DNA from 2 places in the Barrientosiimonas endolithica genome. Region 2 is predicted to be linked to the other one. Evidence: riboswitches for the same ligand, from Rfam matches in the RefSeq annotation. Region 2 holds a riboswitch; the other holds the start of a gene.
The links. A riboswitch is a leader RNA that binds a small molecule or an ion and turns the genes downstream of it on or off. The one in region 2 is predicted to bind S-adenosylmethionine.

Region 1: it holds a riboswitch for S-adenosylmethionine, as region 2 does, so the genes downstream of both, QUE40_RS13230 (flavin reductase family protein) here and QUE40_RS18935 (alpha/beta fold hydrolase) in region 2, are expected to answer to the same signal.

The regions. Positions count from the first base shown of each region.
Region 1 is NZ_AP027735.1:2,607,187-2,610,758, forward strand. It holds gene QUE40_RS13220 (response regulator) at 1-255, shown strand, start outside; gene sfnG (dimethylsulfone monooxygenase SfnG) at 266-1,354, opposite strand; gene QUE40_RS13230 (flavin reductase family protein) at 1,410-1,913, opposite strand; SAM riboswitch class I at 1,929-2,019, opposite strand; gene QUE40_RS13235 (amidohydrolase family protein) at 2,044-3,273, opposite strand; gene QUE40_RS13240 (hypothetical protein) at 3,316-3,438, shown strand; gene QUE40_RS13245 (malate dehydrogenase) at 3,487-3,572, shown strand, end outside.
Region 2 is NZ_AP027735.1:1,181,218-1,184,789, reverse strand. It holds gene QUE40_RS06030 (RNA polymerase sigma factor) at 1-35, opposite strand, end outside; gene QUE40_RS18935 (alpha/beta fold hydrolase) at 388-1,848, opposite strand; SAM riboswitch class IV at 2,044-2,152, opposite strand; gene QUE40_RS06015 (DUF4192 domain-containing protein) at 2,181-3,506, opposite strand.

The DNA.
Region 1 (3,572 bases), 1.4 Mb from region 2:
ACCGTGCGTCTGCTGCAGCGCACCCGCGCCGCCGGCTCGGCCGCGCCGGCCGTGCCCGGCGTCGCCGACCTGTCCGAGCGGGAGCTGGACGTCGCGCGCCTGGTGGCGCGCGGACGTACCAACTCCGAGGTGGCGGCCGAGCTGTTCATCTCGCTCGGCACGGTCAAGACCCACCTCGGCAGCATCCAGACCAAGCTGGGCGTGCGGAACCGGGTCGAGATCGCCGCCCGGATGTGGGAGTCGGGCCAGGTCTGAGCCGGCCTGGTCAGGCGGCGCCGCGCTCGGCGTCGGCCTCGCCCTCGAGCTCACGCACCAGCGGGATGACCTCCTTGCCGAAGCGCTCGACCTCCTCCTGCACGTGCAGGAAGCCGACGAGCAGCAGGTCGACGCCGACCTTCTTGTACTCGACGATGCGGCGGGCGACCTGCTCGGGCGTGCCGACGAGGCCGGTCTTGAAGCCGTCGTTGTACTGCACCAGGTCCTTGAAGTCGGAGCCGGCCCACATGCCCTTGCCGTCCGAGCTGGCCTTGCCGGCCTGCTTCACGGCCTCGCCGAACGCCTTGACCTTGTCCTCGTCGGCGTTGTCGATGATGTCCTGCACCACCTGGCGGGCCTCGTCCTCGGTGTCGCGCACGACGGCGAACCCGTTGAGCCCGAAGCCCGGTCGGCGGTCATGCTCCTGGCCGTAGCCGGAGACCTCCTCGACCTGGTCACGCACGTCCTCGACGGTGTTGCCGTTCATGAAGTACCAGTCCGACAGGCGGCCGGCCATCTTGCGCGCGCTGGTGGAGTTGCCGCCCTGGAAGACCTCCGGCGGCGTGCTCGGCTGCGGGCGGAAGGTGAGGTCGCGGGTGCGGTAGAAGTCGCCGCGGAAGGTGAAGTCGTCGGTGCTCCAGGCGCCCTTGAGCACCTCGATGAACTCCTCGGAGCGGCGGTAGCGCTCCTCGTGGTCCAGCCACGGCTCACCGAGGTTGGTGAACTCCTGCTTGAACCAGCCCGACACGACGTTGAGCGCGAACCGGTCGTTGCTCCACTCCTGCGCGGTCGCCGCGAGCTTGGCGAGCACCGCCGGCTGCCAGAAGCCCGGGTGGACGGCCGCGATGACCTTCAGCTTCTCGGTGTTGGCGAGCAGCAGCTGCGAGAACGAGGTCGACTCGTGCTGGGCGTCGGCGCCGTAGGACGCGAGGTAGCGCACCTGCGTCAGGGCGTACTCGAAGCCGTTCTGCTCGGCCACGCGCGCCGTGTCGATGTTGTACGCCGGTGAGTGGTTCGTGCGCTGCGGCAGCGTGCTCACGACGAGACCACCGGACACGTTGGGCACCCAGTAGGCGAACTTCAGAGGGTCGACAGACATGCGTGAAACTCCTTGTGGGGTTTGGGTTCTCGAGGTCCGGTGCGCTGCGCGCGACTCAGTCGAGCGCGCGGTAGACCGCGTCGTGGTGCACCAGCGGACGCACGCCCTCGGCGCGCTCGAGGTCGGTGACCTCCGCGGTCACGACGAGGCTGTCGCCGGCCTCCAGCACCCCGACCACGGCGGCCGACAGGCGCAGCACCGGGTCGGTGAGCGCGGGCAGCTCGTCGGCGTGCCAGCGCCAGGTGCCGTCGTAGGCGAACCGCTGGCTGCGGTCGGCGGAGAAGCGGCGGGCGAGGTCGGCCTGCCCGTCGGCGAGCAGGTGCAGGGCCACCCGACCGGACTGCTCGATCGTCGACCGGCTCGAGCTGGTGAGGTTGAGGTTGAACGACACCAGCGGCGGGTCCACCGACACCGACACCACGGAGATCGCGGTGAAGCCGACCGGCTGACCAGCGTGCGAGCTGGTGATGACCCAGGCGCTGCTGGCCGCCTGCCGGAAGGCCGGGCGCAGGTCGATCGGGGCGTCTCGTCGGGGCAGCACGGTGAGGGGTTGTGACATCGCGGAGCGTCCTCTCGGCCATCGGTCCTGGCGTTAGCACCTTCCTCGGGCGAGGCGGTTGCTGCGGCGTCGACGAGCCAGGTCTCTCAGCAGCTCTGGATGGGATAACGAGACGTTATTGAGAGGTCCGTCAGTCGGGCAAGCCCTGTCCAGCACCTGGGACCAGGGCCAGCCCGTCGGCCACCACGCGTCCGGCGTGGATCACCGTGCGGTCGGTGCCGCGGTCCATCACCGCCGAGGTCACGGTCTCGCCGTCGACCAGCAGCAGCTCGGCCGGGTCGCCCACCTCGAGACCGGGCCGGTCGGCGACGCCGCCGAGCCGCGGCGCGGTCGCGTCGAGCACCGCCGCGCCGCCCACGGTCGCGATCGCGACGCAATGCTCGATGAGCTCGTCGGCCCGGAAGCCGTGGGTGAACGCCAGCTGCCAGGTGCGCTCGAGCATGTCCGCGTTGCCGTAGGGCGACCAGTAGTCGCGCTGCCCGTCCTCCCCCAGCCCCACGCGTACGCCCGCCTCGGCGAGCGCCGTCAGCGGCAGTCCCTGCTGCCTGGCCGGGGCGACGGTGGCCATCGCGATGTCGAGCTCGGCGAACGTCTCGACCAGCCGCCGGGTGGTGGCCTCGTCGACCGAGCCGAGGTCGTACGCGTGGGACATCGTGACCTGCCCCTGCATGCCGAGCGCGCGCACCCGCTCGATCACCAGGTCGGTGCTGAACACCCCGAGGTGCCCGGGCTCGTGCAGGTGAATGTCGATCGGGACCTGGTACCGCTCGGCCAGGTCGAAGACCACGTCGAGGTGGCCCTTGGGGTCGCGGTCGAGCGTGCACGGGTCGATGCCGCCCATCACGTCGGCGCCCTGGCGCAGCGCCTCCTCGAGCAGCGGCACCGTCCCCTCCTCGCGCAGCAGCCCCGCCTGCGGGAAGGCGATGACCGCGACGTCGCAGCGGTCCGCGTGGGCCTCCTTGGCCCGGCGCACCGCGTCGAACCGCTCGAGCCCGGCGTCGACGTCGATCTGGGCGTAGGAGCGAACCCGCGTCGCGCCGCGGGCGATCATCCGGCCGAGGGTCAGCTCGGCCCGCTCGGCGACCGGAAGCTCTGCCGAGCGCCAGTTGGCGCGGTCGTTCATCACCATCGGCCAGATGCCCGGCGAGCCGGTGTGCTCGCGGAACGGCAGCCCGATGCGGGTGGAGTCCAGGTGCACGTGCACGTCGGAGAACGACGGCAGCAGCAGCCGGCCGCGTCCCGGCACCACCTGTGGCTCGACCCCCTCGGGCAGCGCGGCCACGATCCGGCCGTCGAGGACGGCGACGTCGGTCGCGCTCCGGCCCCACGGGCGTACGTCGGTGATGAGCAGGGCGGTCATGCGGGCTCCTCGTCGGTGGGCTCGGTGCGGGGTCCGGGGGTGGTGGGCCAGACGGTAGCCGCCGAGGTAAGCCTCGACGCCCGCGTGGTGATCGTCGCGCTGATGACGCTGACGGGGTCGTTCGTGCTCGCGGCACTCCTGGCCCAGAGCGTGATCCACCTGTGAGGTAGCGTCCGAAGCATCCGTAACCGCCTCGCCCGAAGGGGAGACCCCGTGAGCACCACGCCCGTCAAGGTGGCCGTCACCGGCGCCGCCGGCAACATCGGCTACAGCCTGCTGTTCCGCATCGCGAGCGGTGC
Region 2 (3,572 bases):
GCCGACACGGTGCGCTTGGTCGACGTCGCAGGCACGGCCCGTCGGCCGTCGCCGGCGTCGCTGTCGGCAGGGGGTTCGACGCTGAAGTCACGAGCAACCTTCCGTCACGGGGCGGCGCCGTCTGGGCACCACGAGACACCGCCGGTCGGCGGCGCCCGAGTTGTTGGGGGTGGAGCGGGCCTCGCGGTCTGGGATCAATGTTCGCCTGATCGGGGACCTGATGAACGCTGATCTCCTGAACGCTCCACGACCATTATAAAACGACGCACGGGACGTTCTTTCCAACCGCCCACGCCGTGGCGTTGTTCCACCGTCTCCGGCGGCGGGTCGGGCGGCCCCCGATCCCGACGTACGCCGGTGCCGGCTCGCCCCTCGGCGGCACCTCGGTCAGTCGGCGGCGTCGGCCTTGACCGCGAGCACCGGGCAGGCGGCGTCGAGCAGGATGCGCTGGGCGTTGGAGCCGAGGATCAGCTTGCCGACCGGGGTGCGCCGGCGCAGCCCGATGACGATGAGGTCGACGCCCTCCTTCTCGGAGACGGCGATGATGTCTTCGGCCGGGTCCTTCTTGTGCTCGATGGGGCGGCGCTCGACCTGCACGCCGGACTGCTCGGCCTCGGCGACGACGGCGTCGAGCTCGGACGACTGGCCGCCGCCGGAGTCCAGCACGATGAGCTGGGTGGACATCCGCCGCGCCTCGTCGACGGCGCGGGTCAGGGCGGCGCGCCCCTCGGCGGTCGGGACGAATCCCACGAGCACGGTCATCTCGAGCCTCCTGCGCTGCGGCGTCTCCGGGGCGTCGGCGCCACCGGTGCGGCTGACGCTACCCGACGCGGCGGTGGTGGCGGGAGGCCAATCGGGCGAGCTGGCCGGAGACGAGATCGGCGACCTGGTCGACCTCGACGAGGAACCCGTCGTGGCCGTGGGCCGACTCGATGACGGCGGCCGGACGGCGCCCGTGCGCGGCGGCCAGCTGCTGGGAAAGCTCCAGCGGGAAGAGCCGGTCGCTGTCGACCCCGGCCACCACGAGGTCGCCGGTGTAGCGGCGCAGCACCTTGGCGATGCCGCCGCGCCCGCGGCCGATGTCGTGGGTCGCCATCGCGCGGGTGAGCGTGACGTAGCTCCCGGCGTCGAACCGGGCGGACAGCTTGCGGGCGTGGTGGTCCAGGTAGCTCTCGACCGCGAACCGCCCGCCGCGCATCGGGTCCTCCCCGGCTGCGGCGAGCGCCCGAAGCGCTCCTCGAGCTCCGGCGCGCTGCGATAGGTCGTGTGGGCGATGCGGCGCGCGAGCCCGAGGCCGTGGTCGGGCGAGACGCCGCTGCGGTGGTAGTCGCCGCCCCGCCAGTCGGGGTCCTGCTCGATGGCCAGCGTCTGCGCCTGGCCCCAGGCGATCTGGTCGGCCGTCGCGGCGCCGCACGCGGCGACGACGGCGGCGGCGCGGGCGCGGTCGGGATAGGTCGCGACCCACTCGGCCGCACGCATCCCGCCCATCGAGCCGCCGATGACCAGCGCCCAGGCGGGGATGCCGAGCAGGTCGGCGACCAGCGCCTCGACCCGGACCTGGTCGCGGATCGTGACCTCGGGGAAGCGCGAGCCCCACGGCTGCCCGTCGGCGGCCTCGGTGGCGGGCCCGGTGGTGCCGCGGCAGCCGCCCAGCACGTTGGTGGCCACGACGAACCAGCGGTCGGTGTCGATGGCGGCGCCGGGTCCGACGAGCCCGGGCCACCAGCCGGCCGTCGGCTGCCCCGGACCGGGTGGGCCGACGACGTGGGTGTCGCCGGTGAGGGCGTGCTCGACCAGGACCGCGTTGCTGCCGTCGGGGGCGAGCGTGCCCCAGGTCTGGACCGCCACGACCACGTCGGGCAGCAGCCCCCGGTCTCCAGCGGCACCGAACCCACGCGCAGCCCGAACGCGTCGGGGTTGGTGCCCGCACCGAGCGGGACCCAGCACTCCGGGCGGCGGCCGTAGGCCGGGCGCGTCAGCGGGCGGTGTCGGTCCTGCAGCGTCATCGGCCTCGCTCCCGGTCAGGGGCTCGCACCTGTCGCTGCCCCGCGCTTGTCGACGGCGTCGCCGACCTTGTCCTCACCCGGGGCACCCCACCGCGGTGGAGGGTTGCCGCTCAGCCAGCCGGGGCTTGTCGCTGAGACTCTTGACGCGACCGACGCTAGCACCGGGCCGAGCGGTCAGACCGCCGCCTCTCGCGTCGTGGGACACAGGTCGAGCGGCCGCATCCCGTGGGTCACGACCTGCATCAGCAGCCCTGCCATGCGGTAGTCGGGGTCGGCCTCCAGGGCGCGGTCGAGCGCGACCAGCGCGAGCGCTCCCCCGCCGTGCGTCCAGCACCAGTACGCCAGCAGCGTGGCCGGAGCCGGCACCATCGGCTCCGGCGCGGAGCGCACCAGCTCGCGCAGCCGCTCGGTGACACGGGTGACCTCGGCAGGGGTGAGCACCCGGTCGTCGAACGGCACGGCGCCCGCCCGGCGGATCGCCCGCGTGAGGTCGGGGAACAGGCCGGGCACCGTCATCGGCGTCATCGCCAGCCAGCCCATCAGGTGGTCGCGCAGGTTCCGCTCGCGCAGCGTCATCAGCACCGTGCCGAGGTCGCCGACGGGCAGGTCGCGCACCCTCGGCGCGTCGCGCGAGGGGTCGAGCACCCGGGCGAGCGCCGCGGGGTAGTCGCCCCAGACGTACGGGTTGGGGCAGGCGAGCCGTCTCGCCGCCTGCGTCGACCGCTCGAGCGCGTCGAGCAGCGCTTCCCCACCGGCGGGGCCGACGTGGTCGGGGTCGGAATCGTCGCGATCGTCGTCGGGCTCGCCCCACTCCGCCGCCCACGCGTCGTCCCAGTCGTCGCACAGGTCGTCGTCGGCCGTGGCCTCGGCCCAGTCGGCGAAGCGGTCGTCGAGGTCGTCGAGCTCGTCCTCCTCGTCCGGGCCGAGCACGCGGGTCTGGACCCACTGCGCGACCGCGCCCGGGCGCAGCGGGGCCGGGCGCAGCGAGCGCACCAGGTCCTCGCGCTCGGCCGCGGGCGTGCGCTCCCCCAGCACGTGGTCGGCGACGGCGGGGATGCGGTCGGCGGCGGGCACCGGCTGCCACACCTCGCGCGGGCAGCGGCCGCCGCAGCGGCAGTCGTCGATGCACCACTGCGCGGGCCGGTCGCCCTCGGCGGGACGCACCAGCACGACGTGGTTGACGGGGTTCGCCGCCCGCAGCGCCTCGGCCGCCTCGTCGGCGACGGTCGCGACGTCGGGGGCGGCGGAGAACACCACGACGTCGTGCCAGGCGACACCGGCGCGCTGCATCATCTGCGTGACCTGGCGCAGCAGCTCCGCACGCTGGTCGGGCGGGGCGACGATGTCGTACCTCGCGCTGGGGCCGTAACCGTCCGGCGGCCCGCCGCCGAGCACGACGACGGACTCGCGCGGATGGAAGCCCAGCAGGTAGGGGACGTAGGCGACGAGCTCGCCCAGCCCGTGCAGGACGTGTCGGGGTCCGGATCTGGTCTCGGTCATGCCCCCACGGTGGGGCGACCGGACCGCCCCGTCAGGAGGGAGCGCGACCCCTGTGGAAACCGGGTG